3 regions of the Virgibacillus sp. LDC1 genome follow, and region 1 is predicted to be linked to each of the others. Evidence: riboswitches for the same ligand, from Rfam matches in the RefSeq annotation. Region 1 holds a riboswitch; each other region holds the start of a gene.

What was found. A riboswitch is a leader RNA that binds a small molecule or an ion and turns the genes downstream of it on or off. The one in region 1 is predicted to bind cyclic di-AMP.
Region 2: it holds a riboswitch for cyclic di-AMP, as region 1 does, so the genes downstream of both, OHJ21_RS22420 (hypothetical protein) here and OHJ21_RS20180 (TrkH family potassium uptake protein) in region 1, are expected to answer to the same signal.
Region 3: it holds a riboswitch for cyclic di-AMP, as region 1 does, so the genes downstream of both, OHJ21_RS32305 (C40 family peptidase) here and OHJ21_RS20180 (TrkH family potassium uptake protein) in region 1, are expected to answer to the same signal.

Annotation. Positions count from the first base shown of each region.
Region 1 is NZ_JAOXLZ010000001.1:4,409,785-4,415,494, forward strand. It holds gene OHJ21_RS20165 (succinate dehydrogenase cytochrome b558 subunit) at 1-492, opposite strand, end outside; gene OHJ21_RS20170 (LysR family transcriptional regulator) at 840-1,757, shown strand; gene OHJ21_RS20175 (potassium channel family protein) at 1,791-2,465, opposite strand; gene OHJ21_RS20180 (TrkH family potassium uptake protein) at 2,482-3,822, opposite strand; cyclic di-AMP (ydaO/yuaA leader) riboswitch at 3,887-4,031, opposite strand; gene OHJ21_RS20185 (CPBP family intramembrane glutamic endopeptidase) at 4,323-5,710, shown strand, end outside.
Region 2 is NZ_JAOXLZ010000002.1:396,638-402,347, forward strand. It holds gene OHJ21_RS22405 (serine hydrolase domain-containing protein) at 1-103, shown strand, start outside; partial or broken gene pruA (L-glutamate gamma-semialdehyde dehydrogenase) at 171-1,708, opposite strand; gene OHJ21_RS22415 (proline dehydrogenase family protein) at 1,912-2,832, shown strand; gene OHJ21_RS22420 (hypothetical protein) at 2,893-3,357, opposite strand; cyclic di-AMP (ydaO/yuaA leader) riboswitch at 3,491-3,664, opposite strand; cyclic di-AMP (ydaO/yuaA leader) riboswitch at 4,206-4,373, shown strand; gene OHJ21_RS22425 (hypothetical protein) at 4,504-4,914, shown strand; gene OHJ21_RS22430 (potassium-transporting ATPase subunit F) at 5,073-5,141, shown strand; gene kdpA (potassium-transporting ATPase subunit KdpA) at 5,172-5,710, shown strand, end outside.
Region 3 is NZ_JAOXLZ010000010.1:13,365-19,074, forward strand. It holds gene motB (flagellar motor protein MotB) at 1-512, opposite strand, end outside; gene motA (flagellar motor stator protein MotA) at 496-1,296, opposite strand; gene OHJ21_RS32285 (hypothetical protein) at 1,488-1,781, shown strand; gene OHJ21_RS32290 (4a-hydroxytetrahydrobiopterin dehydratase) at 1,891-2,205, shown strand; gene OHJ21_RS32295 (c-type cytochrome) at 2,307-2,663, opposite strand; gene OHJ21_RS32300 (GNAT family N-acetyltransferase) at 2,825-3,325, opposite strand; gene OHJ21_RS32305 (C40 family peptidase) at 3,463-3,936, opposite strand; cyclic di-AMP (ydaO/yuaA leader) riboswitch at 3,942-4,081, opposite strand; gene OHJ21_RS32310 (C40 family peptidase) at 4,474-4,947, opposite strand; cyclic di-AMP (ydaO/yuaA leader) riboswitch at 4,951-5,090, opposite strand; gene OHJ21_RS32315 (hypothetical protein) at 5,439-5,710, opposite strand, start outside.

The sequences.
Region 1 (5,710 bases):
GAACGCCCACAGGCCGTTTGTAAAGTGGAAGGCTGCCGAAACAACGCCGATGACGTACAGAGTAAACAGAATCGGATTGTTCATGATGCCGTGCATCGTGGCGCCCAAATCGTCATGCGTGATTTTGCCGATCATGATTTGGAAACGCGTATCGTACATATGCCAGATAACAAAAACGAACGTAATAACACCAGTGATCCGTTGGATGGTGAAGCGGATGTTCCGTTCATAGTTGTAATTGCCCACGTTGTTATTCGCCTGGTAAGCGATGTATAACCCGTAGACACCGTGATATAGCAGTGGCAGCCAGATCAGGAACAGCTCGAGGAAAAATATCAACGGCATGCTGTTCAAAAAATGTACCGCGCTCGCGAAGCCTTCCTTTCCACCCTCGAAAGCCTTAAAGTTGGAAATCATATGGCTGAGCAAAAATGCCCCAAGCGGTATGACACCGAGTAAAGAATGCAGCTTTCTGGAATAATACCCTTTCATCAGTTGACGTTCCCCTTTCCAATGTGCAGCGTTTTCATTTTCAATCTTTCCTATTTTCAGAACAATTACACTTGCCCTGTCCTAAAGAAGGTTGTTCAAAAAGCCCGCTTTTGATCACGAAGTGAATCAGGAAGCCACTCGGCATCTAAACCGACCTTTATGAACACGCATTAACCGTTGCAACGACAAAAAGCTGCCTATTTCGGCATTCGTGTGAACAACTTGTGTCATGTTTCATGTTACTCCTTTTTTTCTTATAATGGAATTGCAATATAATTATTAATCGTTATAATCTATACGCATAAGCATGTTTTGCACGCATGTCTATTTTATATAGGAGGAATTCCATGTTCGAAGAACTGGACATGTTCGCCGTCGTCGTAGAGCAATCCAGCATAAACCAAGCCTCCAAGCTGCTTAACTTGTCACAGCCAGCCCTGTCCCGAAAAATAGCCAAGCTGGAGGATCAGCTCGGGCTGCAGCTGTTCAACCGCCGGGGCAAACGACTGGAGCTTACCTCCATCGGACAGATTGTGTACACTTTTGCCTTGGAGCAGAGACAGCAGCAGATCAAATTCATGCAGACTCTGGCCCATTACCGGGAGGGAGATCAGATCTCGATCAACCTGGGCGCCAGTCTGACCACCCTTCAGACCACCTTGCCCCCGCTCGTTAACGCATTCATGGAGCGTCATCCCGCGGCCGAAATCAAGCTGATCACCGGCAAAACCCATGAGATCGTTTCTTATGTAAGGGATAAACGGGTTGATGTCGGCATTGTTGCCTCCTCCATCAACCAGCCCGGATTAAACTGCATTCCGCTGTTTGATGACCATCTGGAGCTTGTCATCCCGTCTTCACACCCGCTGGCGGAAATCGAGGATGTTGGCATCGAGCAGCTTCAAGGCTTGCCGATGATCATTTTCTCGACCGGAACCTGGTACCGCAAGCTGACGGATGACCTGTTCCACCGCTGGGGCATTATGCCGGATATCCGGATGGAGATCGACTCCTTCGAAGCAATCGTCAGGCTCATCCCGACCTGCAAGGCGGCCGCGCTGCTGCCCAAATCCTATCTAAGGCCGCAGCTGTTGTCCGATAACGGGCTTGTTGACATTCATATTCCGGCACTCATTGAAACCCGGCGAACGACTTCGCTGATCTACGGCCAGGCCTCGGAGCTGAGCAAGGCGGCCAGCCGCTGGATTGACGAAACGGAAATCCTGTTCCGTAAGCTCGAAGAGGATAAAATGAAGAAAACCTGACGGATATAAGGTCGTCAGGTTTTTCTTCTATATTCATTTTTCCAGCATATTCACGACCTCAGACTCAAAGCGATCCACATTATCATTGGACCCGATAACCACCATAATGTCGCCGGAGTTCACCACATCCATGGCTGTCGGGGCTACGATAATGCCGGATTGTTTATTCAGGGCCACCACGCTGACACCGTAGCGAACCCTCGTATTGAGCTCACTAAGCGTTTTTCCGTCCATGCAGTCCGTGACCGTCATCTCCACAATCAGATAGTCCTTGGATAATTCGATATAGTCGAGCAGGTTGGGCGTGACAAGCTGATGGGCTACCCGAATCCCCATATCCCGTTCCGGAAAGATCACCCGGTCCACGCCCAGCTTCTCCAGTGCCCGGCCGTGCAGCACCGAAATTGCCTTGGCAACGACCATGGCAACACCAAGCTCTTTCAACAAGATGGCAGATAAGATACTCATCTGAATATCGTTTCCGATCGCAACAATCCCGCAGTCGAAGTTACGGATACCGAGCGATTTAAGCACCTCTTCATCCGTAGCATCCGCCACCACCGTGTGCGTCAGCAGCTCGCTCATATCCTCGACGACCTCTTCATTGCGGTCGATGCCGAGCACCTCATATCCCTGTTCCATCAGCTCAAGCGCCAGGCTGGCGCCAAATCGTCCCAAACCGATGATTGCAAATTGCTTTGGTTTCATGTCTCTCCTGTACTCCTTATCCAATAATCATTTTGCCTTCCGGATGACGATATAATTCTTTACCCTTTTTCGGCCCCAGTGCATAAGCAAGCGTCAAAGGCCCCAATCGCCCTGCAAACATCGTAATGCTGATCAATACCTTCCCAAACACCGTCAGATCAGGCGTTAAGCCCATGGAGAGACCCACCGTACCGAAGGCGGACGTCGTTTCGAAGAGGATCTCCAGGAAGTCCCCTTCCTCTGTCGTCGACAGAATCATCGATACGGTTAGAACGAGCAGCAGGGCCAGTAACGCAATGGTCAGTGCCTTCAGCACCCGCTCCTGGGCCAGGCGATACCGGAACATGACGATGTCTTCACGCCCGCGCATCATGGCGATGACCGCCCCCACCATAATGGTGAAGGTTGTGGTTTTGATACCGCCCCCGGTTGAACCTGGGGATGCTCCGATAAACATCAGAATCACGATAAAAAATTGCGTGGCCTGTCTAAGCCCCGTAATATCTATAGTATTCGCGCCGGCTGTACGCGGCGTTACGGATTGGAATAACGCGCCGAAGAATTTTCCGCCCCAATTCAGGGAGCCGAGCGTCCTCGGATTGGTGAATTCGAATATAAGAATGACGATAAATCCAACCAGCAGCAAGGTAGCCGTCATGGTGAGCACCACTTTGGAGTGCAAGGAAAGTCTCCGCTGTTTCCGGAAATCAATCAGATCGGATAGGACGATAAAACCAATGCCGCCTGAGACAATCAAAAACATCACGACAACGTTGACTACAGGATCGTAGACATACCCGGTCAAACTCCGAAAATCACCAAACAAATCGAAACCGGCGTTGTTAAACATCGTGACCGCATGAAAGACACCGTAATAAATCGCCTGGCCAAGCGGCATATCGAACGCCCAACGAATCGATAGAATGACAGCGCCGCAGGCCTCGATGATGAGGGAGTACAGCAGCACTCTGCGAATCAGCCTTACGATTCCTTCCATCGAGGACTGATTCATCGCTTCCTGCAAAATGAGACGATCCTTGAGCGATATGCGCCTTTTGAGAGCCAAGGCAAATAAAGTGGCCATCGTCATGAAGCCGAGCCCGCCGATCTGGATCAGCAGCATGATCACGACTTCTCCGAAGGAACTGAATGTCGTTCCTGTATCCACCACAACCAGCCCCGTTACGCAAGTTGCCGATGTCGACGTGAACAAGGCATCGATAAACTCAAGCGGTTCACCCGTACTTGTGGAAATCGGCAGCATTAGCAGCGCCGTCCCGATGAAGATAATAGCTGCAAACCCAAGCACGAGAATCTGCGGCGGAGACAGCCTGAGCCAGTTAAATTTAGAGTTCAATCGGTCACCTTCTTAAAAAAAATCAAGAAAAAAAGACACTGGAAAACGCAGTGCCCTTACGGTCTGGTTCCTGTGCTGCAGCCTACGAGGTTAGCTGACGGATTCGGGCATTTCCACAGGTCGCCCTATTCATTATTCTAGGAATAATGAAATTCACCCCAATTACATGGTTCCCCCATTTTCAGTACGAAATTCGGCTGGAATATTCGGTTCCTTGAAGCATGATGTGATTATAACGCAATCCGGTACGTAACCCAATGCCGTTTTTCACCCAAAAAATCTTTAAAAGAACGCGAATTGGGCATATTCAAGAATACAAGCATAGGGTTCTCTAACGTTTTCGAAACTTTTCATTCATTTTCATCGATTTATTTCATTATTCCGGATATTGGGATAAGCTGCTAATGACTTTCATAACTATGTTATATTGACTCTATGCGTTCTTAATCAGGCATATCGAATACCAGTGGGAGTATCAACTTTCTTAGAGGAGGAATTTCATGAATCGTGCAAGAGAGGCCTTGAAGCTGAAGCCCAATCTGAAACAGCTCATCGCGCCTGCCGCAGTCGGCCTGATTCTGTTCCTATTATTTCAGGTGTTTCCGTCGACGAATCCGGATTCGACCGAGATGGCAACCCCGAATATCATATCCAAGGAGCAGGCTCGGCAAGCGGCTTCAAGCTTTGCTCAGCAGCATTTGCAGTTTACGGCTGCAAAAACGGATGACGCATTGGTTACATATCAATCCAAATCGGAACTTTACGGATATCTGGCGAAGGAAAAGAAACTTTCGGAATACAACAAAACCTATGAAGCCAAATATCCCTATGACGTATACCGCGTTCGCTTCAGCGAACCGGGAGGCGATGCCCTCAATGTGGACGTGCACATGCAAAATTCAGGCATCGTCGGCTTCTCGTACGATTTCGCCCGCTCCAGCTATGAACGGATTGAGCTGAACAAGGGCGATGTACAAAGGCAGATGCTGCTTGTCGTCGAGGACGGCATGTCATTAGCCGAGAAGCAAGCTCTCGCAGAGCCTTGGCTCCAGCGAGCGGGCTATGATCCGTCGCAACTGGAGCTGGTTACGCGGGAAGGGGAACCCCGGCTCCGGTATGTGGACCCGGAATCCAAGATTGGCGATTCCAGATTGGAGCACCGTTTCACCTTCGAACAGGGGAAATTACGCTCCTATGAGCCATCCTTTTCAGTCCCGGCCGCCCATTCCGCCTATGTCAACAAGCAGACACAGGATGCAACGCTGCTGACGCTTGCAGGGTATGGCCTGTTCACCCTCATCCTTGGCATTCTTGCGATTGTATACAGCGTGAAGACCAGAGCCTATACGTCCTTTAAGCGCGGCCTGTTCCTATCGGCGCTGCTGTTTATCATTCAGATGCTGAATACGTATAATCTGATTCCCGTTTTCCAATCCGAGGGGATGTCGCAAACCGGTATAATCGGAATGATGATTTTTTATGCGGTCTATTCGCTTATCTTCTCCGCGCTGCTCTATTTCTCCCTTGTCGGGGGCAACGGGCTATGGCAAAAAGAAGACGGACTCAATCCATGGCCTCGAGCCAAAGAACCCGGATACGGACAGTATGTACTGGACAGCATGAAGCTGGGGTATATGTGGGCTTTCATCCTGCTTGGGGTCCAATCCATTATCTTTGTCGTTCTGGGCCTAACCTTGAATACATGGTCCACCACGGATGCCACACAGTCTCCTTATAACATGCTCTATCCTTGGCTGTTTCCACTGATGGCTTGGCTGGCCGGCATATCCGAGGAGGCCGTCTATCGACTGTTCGGCATCAAAATGGTGAAAAAGATCGTCCGCAATACGTTTGTGGCCAGTTTAATTACCTCGCTCATTTGGGCGCT
Region 2 (5,710 bases), on a different contig from region 1:
GGAATGCACCTTCGGTGAGGAAGGCATTCATCTTGCGTACTGGATGAATCAATCGTTCCAGGGCAAGGTGGTCCGGGAGATTAAGGGCAAGGTTACGGCGTGAAGCCAATAAACCAAGATACATTAAAAACCTCTCCATCGTCATGGAGAGGTTTGTTTGCATGCCGTAATTAGAATCGCTCCGACACCGCCTTTGCCTGCGTAAACAGGAGCAGGTAATCGCGCCCGCCGGCTTTGGAATCGGTCCCGGACATATTGAAGCCGCCGAACGGGTGGGTGCCCACCAAGGCGCCGGTGCATTTCCGGTTCAAATACAGGTTGCCGACGTGGAAATCGCGGCGCGCCTGCTCCAGGTGCTCGCGGTTGTTCGAGATCACCGCGCCAGTCAGCCCGTAGTCAGTATTGTTGGCGAATTGGATCGCTTCGTCGAAGGAGGCGGCCTTCGTGAAGGCGACCACCGGGCCGAAGATCTCCTCTTGGGAAATACGGGCGGTGCTGGCCACGTCCGCGAAGATTGTCGGCTGTATGAAATACCCCTCCGGATCGCCAGGCAAACCGCCGAGTACCAACGTGCCTTCAACTTTCCCGATTTCGATATAGTCCAGAATTTTACGGTAGGCCTTATCGTCGATGACGGGCCCTACCTGAATCTCGGCGTGAGTCGGACAACCGATCACCAGCTTCTTGGAGCGTTCGATGACCTTCTGCAGTACGGCATCGTAGACGTCTTCATGCACGATGGCTCTGGAGCAAGCTGGCCGGAGAAGCCGAATGCCGAAGCGGTGATCGCATCCGCCGCGAGATCCAGATCCGCCTCACTGTCTACGATAATGGCGTCTTTTCCGCCCATTTCGGCGATGACGCGCTTGATCCATCGCTGCCCCGGCTGCGTTTTGGCCGCGCGTTCCTGAATCCGCAGTCCGACGTCGCGGGATCCCGTAAAGCTGATGAACCTGGTCAGCGGATGATCCACCAGATAATCGCCCACTTCCTGGCCCGGTCCCGGCAGGAAGTTGACGACGCCCGGAGGCAGGCTGACTTCTTCCAGCAGCTCCACGAATTTGGCGGCGATGACCGGCGTGGTGCTCGCTGGCTTCAGCACAACGGTGTTGCCCGAGACGATGGCTGCTGTGGTCATGCCTGCCATAATCGCGAGCGGAAAGTTCCACGGCGGAATGACGATGCCGACGCCAAGCGGGATGTAATAGAGATGATTCTCTTCCTCCTCGTGAACCGTCAACGGCTGGGGCGCGCTTAGACGCTGCATTTCGCGTGCATAGAATTCCATGAAATCGATCGCTTCGGCCGTATCCGCGTCCGCCTCGGCACGCGTTTTGCCGGCTTCCAGCGTCATCAGCGCGGAGAACTCGAGCTTGCGCCGCCGCATGATCGCAGCTGCCTTATACAGATATCGTGCCCGTTCGCTCGGCTCGGTGTGCTTCCACGTCTCAAAGGTACGCGCTGCGGTCTGAATAGCTTGTTCGGCAAGCTCGGTATCGGCTTGGGATACAATGCCGATGACCTGACGTTTCCGAGACGGATTGACCGATTGTGCGGTACGCTCCGTATAGATTTTGGTACCGCCGATAACCAAGGGATACGATTGGCCAAGCTCGGCTTCGACCCCGGATAACGCCGCATCGTATAACTTGTTGTTCCACTCGTTGTTGAAATCCATAAATGGTTCGTTCCGAAAAGGTACGCGCATGGGAGGCCCCTCCTTAACATGATATGAATCGAAGCTTAAGGTCTATGGTCCAGCTGCTGAATGCATCATGGTGGGGTGTTTAGGATCTTCTGGTGAGAAGCTCTATGTTAGATATGTATGTCTTCCTGCATGCCGTCATGATTTTTGCATATGAGTTAAGATAGAGTGCATTTTGGTTTACCTTTTGCAAAGGGGGCGCACGCATGGACGGAACCGAGCTTTACCGTAAAGTGATCCTGACGGTGTCCGGTAATAAATTCGTGAAGTGGTTGTCGATCAAGTACGGCCGGAAATTGGCGGGCAGATTCATAGCCGGCGATACCTTGGATGAGGCGCTGGATGAAATTGAGAGGCTGAACGAGAAGGGCATTCTCGTCACGCTCGATCATTTGGGGGAGGGTATCACGACACTGGATGAAGCGGCCGGGTACAGGGAGGAGTATTTGAAGCTTGTGGAAGGGATTGCCAAGCGGGGAGTGAAATCGAACGTATCGCTGAAACCGACACAGATGGGTATGGCACTGGACCCCGAGATGGCTTACGAGAACATCAAGCTGGTGGCGAAAAAGGCGAAAGAGCACCGGAACTTCGTTCGTCTGGATATGGAGGATTCCCCGTACACCCAGGCCACGATTGACATGACACTGCGGCTCCATCAAGAGGGGCTGACCAATGTGGGGACTGTGATGCAGGCCTACTTGTTCCGTACGGAGGAGGACGTCAAGAATTTAATGCATGCCGGTGTTAATCTGCGGTTGGTGAAGGGGGCGTACAAAGAGCCTGGAACCATTGCCTTTCAGCAGAAGCGGGAGGTTATTGACAACTATAAGAAATTGATCAAAATGCATTTTGATCAGGGCGCCTACGTCGCGATTGCTTCGCACGATGACCACATCATCGACTGGGTGAAGGTGTTTGCCGAGCAGAGCCGCATAGACAAACAGGAATTTGAGTTTCAGATGCTGTACGGGCTGCGGATGAACGATCAGGCTGCGCTTGCGCAGGACGGCTACCGCATCCGGTGTTATATGCCTTACGGAACGATGTGGTACCCGTATTTCACCCGGCGGCTGGCAGAGAAGCCGGCTAACCTGATGATGGTGCTCAAAAATATGTTCAAGTGAGCGGGGGAAAACAACCAATTGCAATGGAAGCGAGGACGGTAGCTCTTTCTAGCTGCCGTCCTAGAAGAAATAATACGCCTCCGAGCAGTTCATCAGGTAGGAACGCTCCAGCGGAAGGCTACCTAACCGCTTACGGGTGATGTGCTGTTGCAGATTGGCCTCCAGATCGGCGAGGGCCGATACGGCGAGTTGCATCCGTACAGATCCCCATTGCTGCTGCTTCTGGGCATAGCGAACGGCCTCCGTCACGGGCATGCCTCTCAGCCTTGTAAAGACGGATGCCCAGCGGACCAGATCCGCGAACTCTCCCGTGCTTGGCAGTGCATATTCGGCATACCCGGCCGCGTTTTCGCAGCTGATTTTAAACAAACCGCAGTTACAGCCTTGATCGCTCGAGGGGATAAAGCGTTCAGCCGAGCTCTGGTCGAAACGGAACATCTCCATGTTGCGGATGGGCTCTTCACATATTACAGGCGATGCGGTTTCGATGACGGGTGCCAGTGCGGCCTCGATGAGTTTCGTCATGATCTACGCTCCTTTATAGGAATGTTATATGCACGGCAAAAAGGCCTGGTGAGCAGAGATACCCCGCTCTCCAGGCCTATTTATCGTTAGAGGCCCTACTCCAGTGGCCGCTTCCGCTTAAGGCTCGGGTGGTGTTCTCTCTCAAAACGCGCCTACGAGGTTAGCTGACGGATTCGGGCTTGAGAGCACCCTACCGCAGCGCCTGACCATCAGGCCTGCGGATTCACCCCGTTCACCAACAGAAGCCCCATTGGCGATTTTGGTTCCCCCGTCTCCCGATCTGTCGGGAGCTCAGCGTAAATGAATGTTTCGAATAGATGGATGAATCATACGCCGGAGGAATCTAAAAGTAAATGGCCATATGGGACGGATACATTCCGAAAATCGATAAAAACCGCAAAAGAAAACGTGTACATTGGGTCGTGTCATCTATTATCATGGCAAAATCTCGGTATCTCGATAGATTACGATAAATATAAGAAAACAAGAGAAATACATAGTATAGAGCAGTATTCTGGAGATAATGGACCGGAATTGGTCCGTTCCTGTTCGACATAACGCCACATGTGTTTTTGCTCACATTTACTTCCTGCAGGGCCAGACGTATGATACGAACTATGAATTGACGGACATCAGAGACAGGCAAATGGGCAGCCGATCCATGAAGGCCTACAGACAGTGTGAGAGCTCAGTTGGGCTCTTTTATGGATCGAATCTCGGGAGAAGGCACCATAGGCCTTCACTGAAATTGCAGGATGATGCGACTCTCACCGCTCGAACCTGATGCTGTGTTGTTTTGCTGGACCTGGATGTTTAGTCAATGGCTAATAGAATAACATGCTACTCGTTTTCAATTTTCGCTGAGTCCTTGAATGGAAAAGGAACGGGGGAACCAGTCGGGAGATGAATCTATCTCTCAGGGGTGAATCCCATGGACAAGATAACGGTCTATGGGTAGGGCGACTCTCACGCCCGAATCCGTCAGCTAACCTCGTAAGCGTATCGAGAGAGGCAACGATTGTCGTGGACTTGGGCCATGGTGTATTTCACCGTGTCCTATTAAGGAGCCTGCGGGAAGAGTTCTTCTCTTTCCACGGGCTTCTTTGTTGTTGCCTTCTCTTTCTGACCTTAGGAGGAGAAAAGAAGATGGAGAAACCGCAGGAATTCATCCTGGTATCCGCGCCGAACAAGGCCGGGGAGGAATTCGTCCGCCAGTTGATTCAAAAACATGTTTCGTTTGCGGCCATAGCCAACAACCGGGCTGAGCAGGAGAGGTTGCTGGATCTGGGCTGCAAACACATTATTCTGATTGATACAAGAGACGAGCAAACCTGGATCATTCCCGAGTTTTCCGTCAGCAAGGTGTTTCTGTTCGAAAGCAGCTTGAATTTGTGCTGTCGCTATTTACGGATTTGCCGGACTTGGACCGCAGAGTCGATTTATGTGATCACCCATTCCAGCAATCCGCGATTGATATACAAAGGGTTGGGTGCTGATGTGGTGCTTCATACGAACCATCGTCACGTGGCCTTTCTCATAGCGTCTATTGGCAGTTAAGCGTTTGGCTGATTTCACAACGAGTTTCGGGAGGTTGTATTCATGCAGGATTTAGTTATGTTGCTTATTTTGGGAGGAACCTACGGACTGCTCATGCTGTTTATGTCCTGGTGCGGGCGTGTGGTTTCGGAACCGGAGGCTGATCAGCCGTGATGATCATGTTGATATTCACGATTTTTATTTTTCTCTATTTGATTTATGCGCTGATTCACCCTGAAAAATTCTAGGGAAACGGCTGAAGGAGGAAGGCATTCGTCATGGGCATTTTACAAATTGCCATCGTTATACTCGTTCTGGTGCTGCTGGTCAAGCCGCTGGGAACTTATCTATACCAGGTGTTTCGCAATGAAAGCAATGGAACGGACAGATGGTTCTCCTGGGTGGAGAAACCGATTTTCGCTCTGATCGGCTTGAAAGAACGCAAAGGGATGACATGGAAAGGGTATGCCGTCAGCTTTGTGTTAACGAATATCGTGCTGGTTGCGGCGGGGTACTTGATTCTGCGGCTGCAAAAGGTGCTGCCGCTGAATCCGAACGGTATCGGTCATATGGAACCGACCTTGTCGTTCAACACGATCATCAGCTTTATGACCAATACGAATCTTCAGCATTATAGCGGGGAGTCGGGATTGTCTTATATGGCCCAGATGGCCGTCATTACGATGATGATGTTTACATCCGCCGCGACCGGGCTGTGCGTGGCGATTGCTTTTATCCGGGCGGTAACCAGCAAGGGCACGACCGTCGGCAACTTCTTTGAGGACTTCGTTAAGGCCCACACCCGGGTATTCATCCC
Region 3 (5,710 bases), on a different contig from region 1:
TGAAGCATTTGCGAGATGGCCTTCGCCAGTTTACGGGCCTCCGGCTTCACAACGGCCTCACCGGAAGGGAACAGGGCGTTATCCCGTATCGTAATGACAAGCTGGGAGTGGTTCAACTTGGTGCTGAGCTCCGAGGTTAAACCGTTATTCTTAATATAATTATCGAGCTGCTTCTTCAGCTTCTCCAGATCCTGTTGCTCCTGACGCATCAGTTCTGCACGTCGTTGGTCAGGTGTTGTTGCGGGAACGGAAGGTGATGTCGCTTTATGATCCTTAATATTAGGCGGATCATCGCTGGATTCCGTTTTGCTGTAGTCCAGCACCCCGGTTCCGCCGGTAAGAGCAACGCTGAAGGCTTCGCTCATTTCTTGAAATTTGCGTGCATCCGTCGCGCTCATGGCGTACAGCACCAGGAACAGGGCCAGAAGCAAGGTCAGTAGGTCTGCGTAAGGAAGAAGCCAGGATTCGTCGGCATGCTCCTCATGCGGCTCGTGTCTAGTCTTTTTGCTCACTAGCACCAGCCTCCCTCTCGCTGAGCTCAGCCCGTTCGGACGGTGTCAGGAACACGGAGAGCTTTTGATTGATTGCAATGGTGGATACACCGGATTGAATGGACAGCAGGCCTTCTACCATCATCAGGCGGATTTCAACCTCGCGTTTGGATAGACGCTTGAGTTTATTCGCAATCGGGTGACAGATGACATAACCGGTGAAGATACCGAGCAGGGTAGCGATAAACGCAGCCCCGATGGCATGGGCGAGTTCGCCCATATCTTCCATGTGGGATAGTGCAGCGATCAAACCGATAACGGCTCCAAGTACCCCGAGGGAAGGTGCATACATACCGGCCTGGGAGAAGATCAATGAGCCGGAACGATGGCGCTCTTCGGTGGCATTAATATCTTCCATTAATACATCACGTACGAATTCCTGATCGTTGCCGTCAATGATCATGCGCATCCCATTACGCAGGAAGCTGTCATCAATCTCATCGACTTTGGTTTCCAGAGCCAGCAGTCCTTCACGGCGTGTGATCGAAGCCCATTCCATAAACAGCTTGATCATATCCGTTTTGTCCATCAGATTCTGTTTCACGAAGGTCATTTTGACCAGCTTCGGAATCTTTTTCAGCTCGACTAGCGGAAATCCGATGAATAAAGTTGCTGCCGTACCGCCAAGAATGATTAGATAGGCTGCCGGATTATACAAAGCGAGAAGGGAGGCACCTTTCAGGATCATGCCCACCAGTACCGCGACGATACCGATTATTAAGCCTATAATTGTTGAAATTTCCATACCACACCTCATCCGTGAGAAATAAAATAACGAATCCATTCGTCAGAACGGCTCTCATGGAGAACCGGGCCCCTTATGTGGGGCGTTATCCTATTTATCGTCAGGTCGGGCTTTTTTTTTTAGTTGTAATTTCCGGTATAATGGAAGGAAGGGAAACGAAGCTAAGTACGGCAAGGAAAGGAGTGATTAAGATGGGCGTTAAGCACGGAAGGGATTATGGCGAAATTCTGGCAGAACTAACCGAGGCGGTCGGGCGAATTTCCGACAGCTATGTCTTCTTTGAAATGGAAGCTGAGGATTGGGGCAATCTGGGTGAAGCCGAGCAAAATGAGGTTCATGAGGCGCTGGCAGAGGATTTGTTTTATGCGCTGGGCACAGAGCCGGTGATTAACGTTGGCAGCGGCGTGGTCATGCATGATCAGACGAACCATCGAATACATATTTTGATCGGTGAAGAAGAGTTGGCTTTTGTGGCCCTTGTGTAATCACTCCAGTTATCAACAGATACAGGGCAGAATAGAATAGATGACAGATAGCCCATATTACGTGTCAGTCGGCTTTAAGATAGGTTTTTTTCGGGGAGGAAGATAAAAGATGCTTTATACGCAGCAAGAAGTAGAGGCTCATCTGGAAAAGCTTGAGGGTTGGGAATTTGAACAAGGGAGATGGATCGTACGGAAGTATACCTTCTCCTCCTTCATGAAGGGAATCGCTTTTGTTGATGAAGTGGCAGCTATTTCGGAAGCTTTCGGACATCACCCCTACATCACCATAGATTATAAAGTCGTTACACTTCGTCTCACTTCTTGGGACGACGGTGGCATCACGGCTGTGGATATTAAGGAAGCGCAGCAGTTTAACGAAGCCTATGAGAAGAGTCGTTCGAAGGATGGCAAGGCGGCACAATAGAAGGGGAAGACGGTAAGTCCCCTCGGAGGTCCCGAATATGTAAAAACACGCTTGCCCCAGGAAGAACTCCAGGTGCAGGCGTGTTTTGCGTATAAGCTGATTTATTTTTTCTCAGCAAGGTACAGCGCGATGTTTGCGATTTCATCAGGCTTAAGTTGATCTTTAAAGGAAGGCATTCCCTTACGACCTTTGGTTACAACGTTGAAGATCGCGTCCGCATCCATGTGTCCGCCCACTTGATTCAAAGCCGGTCCAGCGCCGCCTTGAAGTTGGTCGCCGTGACAGCTAATGCAGCTTGCTTTCAGTGTAGCTTCCGCTGCGGCAGCATCGAGAGTCACTTCCGGCATGGTCGGCTTCTCTTCCTGAGCTACCTGTTCCTTACCTGGGAGCGTAAACATCAGCGCAATAGCCAACGCACATGCGACGAAGAACAATCCGCTCATGATCCATTTTTGCATCGTCATATCGTCCCTTCTATGTATACTGCACTTTTGCACTTGTCTCCATTATAAACCAACATCCATAGACAGCATAGCCAGTTGTGACAAAAAAAGCAACTATACGGCGTGGCTTCATAAAAAGTACACAAAATTGTGCTTTTTCATATAGACAAAGATTACTATTCCTCATTTGCCGGGGGCTCATACACCATACAATGGAAAAGGGCGTTACCCGTTGGCGTAAGCCGCTCGTACGTATCGGTGATGTGAAAGCCCGCCCTTTGATAAGCGCGAATCGCACGCTCATTCCAGGTCAACACCTCCAGGTCAATTTCGTCGGCAGGGCGCCTCCGCCTGGCTTCCCGGACAATCGTCTGCATAAACCGTTTACCCATTCCACGCCCGCACCAATCAGGCCGCATGCCAAGTCCGATTCGTGTAACCTCATGCATCGGAAACAGTTGGGCAAACCCCCAAAGGGCCTCCCATTCATCCAGAATCGAGATGTACTGCCTCTGGCGAATGTCCGGATCGCCAAACTCCACCTCAAGCCCTTTCATCTGCTCCCAGGGAAGAAAGCCATAGATATTATAGGGAGGAGGATAGGTCCAGGCGCATATTTCTTCCGCGTGCTCTTCACGCATGATTACAGTGTGAAATGAAATCGGTGTTGCATCCATTTGCGAAATCCTCCTATCGTATGCATGAATAATAACCATTTTACGAATATTCAAGTCACATCAAAAAGCCCGTCAAAGAGAGGTAAGGGCTCCTTTAACGGGCAAGCAGTATGTATAGGATGATTAGCCTCTATAACTTAGGATGTTTCACCGGTTGACTCTTCATACTTATCATTGCTCATAATACGCTTCGCACCCACGTATCGCTGATCATAGTACTCCTCTGAAAGGCGGTTAATTACCACGCCGCGGTTGGAGGAGGCATGGGCAAATTTGTCATCGCCGACATAAATGCCGACGTGGGAGATGCCCTGGCCCGATGTGTTGAAAAACACTAAATCGCCAGCGCGCAGCTCCTTACGGGATACACTTGTCCCCATGTCGAATTGAGAGCCGGATTGATGCGGTAGCTTCAGACCGAGTTTAGCATATACATACATGGTGAAGCCGGAACAGTCAAATCCGATCGTGGTCGTGCCGCCGTAGCTGTATTTTGTACCTAGCACCTTATCGATTTCGTGATCCAGCGCACGATCCGCAAACACGCTGCCAACGCCCAAAGTGAACAACAGCGTGATACTCAGGGCTGCTGTCGATAATGTTTTCTTCAGCATGGAAAGCTCCTTTTCGTTGCCTGCGAGGTTAGCTTGAGGGTTCGGTTGAAGGTTCCCTATGATCTCTTGACGGCAAGATCAATTCACCCGTGGGTTGGTTCCCCCGCTTCCCGTTCGGCCGGGAATTCGGCATAGCAATCTATGATTAAAGCACTTACATTAATGACAAAGTTGTTACTGCGTCCATTCTATCAGACAGCAAGCGAGATTGGCAATTATTTCTTGGTGAATTTCGCTATTTTTCAATAGCATTAGCCGTCGAAGCATCGGATAAAATCAATATTTTTCCAAAATGGGTGTTTAATGAAGGGAGAGAAGGGTATATAAAGGGTAGAAGATGTGAAGACATGGCGAAGTGAAGTGAACTTGTAGAATAAATTTCATTTTTTTTCGAAAAGCGGGAACTTTTCCGTTGTCCTGAACGTTATAAAGGTATAGACAGAATAAACAAAAGAAAAAAGCCGCTGGATGAGATCGGCACAATCTCATAAGCCCAGGGCTTTCTTGTAAGAGTAAATCAATAAAGTTCCAACATTAATTGTAGTTCACAGCTACAGATTTGTACGTATTTTGACTCATAATTCTCTTAGCGCCTACATATCGGTTGGCATAATAGCTCTGGCTTAGCGGACTGATAATGACACCACGCGAAGATGAGGAATGAGCGAATTTGCCGCTCCCAACATATATACCCACATGAGATACACCTCTACCGGATGTGTTGAAGAACACGAGATCGCCAGCTTTCAGGTTGCTCTTGGATACTGCCGTACCTACTTTGTATTGAGCTGCAGATGTACGCGGCAGGCTAAGGCCAAGCTTCTTGTAAACATAGCTGGTGAATCCGGAGCAGTCAAAACCATTCGTTGTGGTTCCGCCTGTTTTATAAGAGACACCAATGGCTGGTTTGATTGCAGTATTTAATTTGGAATCGGCGAAAGCGCTTCCGGTCCCTAATGTGAGTGCGAGTGCGAGGCCTAGAGAAACAGCCGTTAACTTCTTTTTCAAAACAAAAGCTCCTTCCATTGCCTGCGAGGTTAGCTTAAGGGTTCGGTTGAAGGTCCCCTATGATCCCTCTCTTGCGAGATCAATTCACCCAAAACGGATCCCCCGCTTCCCATATCGTTATGGGAATTCGGCTCCTTAAAATGTTGATGAACCCATTCATTGACGTCTGACGTTCCAACATAGATAACGAATTTACATCGTTCCAACAAAAAGTTACAGTAAAGATGACAAAGTTGTTACTAACATATTCGTTATTTTAGCAGAGTATTAACAATTTGGCAAACGAGGAAAGATCATTTTTAAACAAAAAAACCTGTCCCCATCTTGGGGAAACAGGTTTTTTTGTAATTTGGCGCTCAGAAATTTGTAATATAGAGGATAAATGAACTCTTATTCTTTGTAAAATCAAGACCCGGATAGAAACGTGTCACTTCGGATTACAGCTTATTCGCGAGCATGTTTCATCATTTCAGGGTAACGAATTGTAACGATTAAGGATGCGATGAGGAGGAATCTCTCCACAAATGATATTGAGCGGAAATTACCCAAATTTGGAAAAGTCCATTCAGAAAATAAGAGGCCTGCTGAATAATTAAGCCGATCAACCCGGCCCAGAAGAGCGAAGCCGAGCTCAGGAGCAACAGAATGACACAGGCGGATCCGCCGATGGTGATGGATAACAGCACTGCCGTGCCCAAGCGGCGGAAGAGCGCATGGAGAGAGCTGATCATACCAAAGTCTCCCGTGCGCCCGAACTGCATAT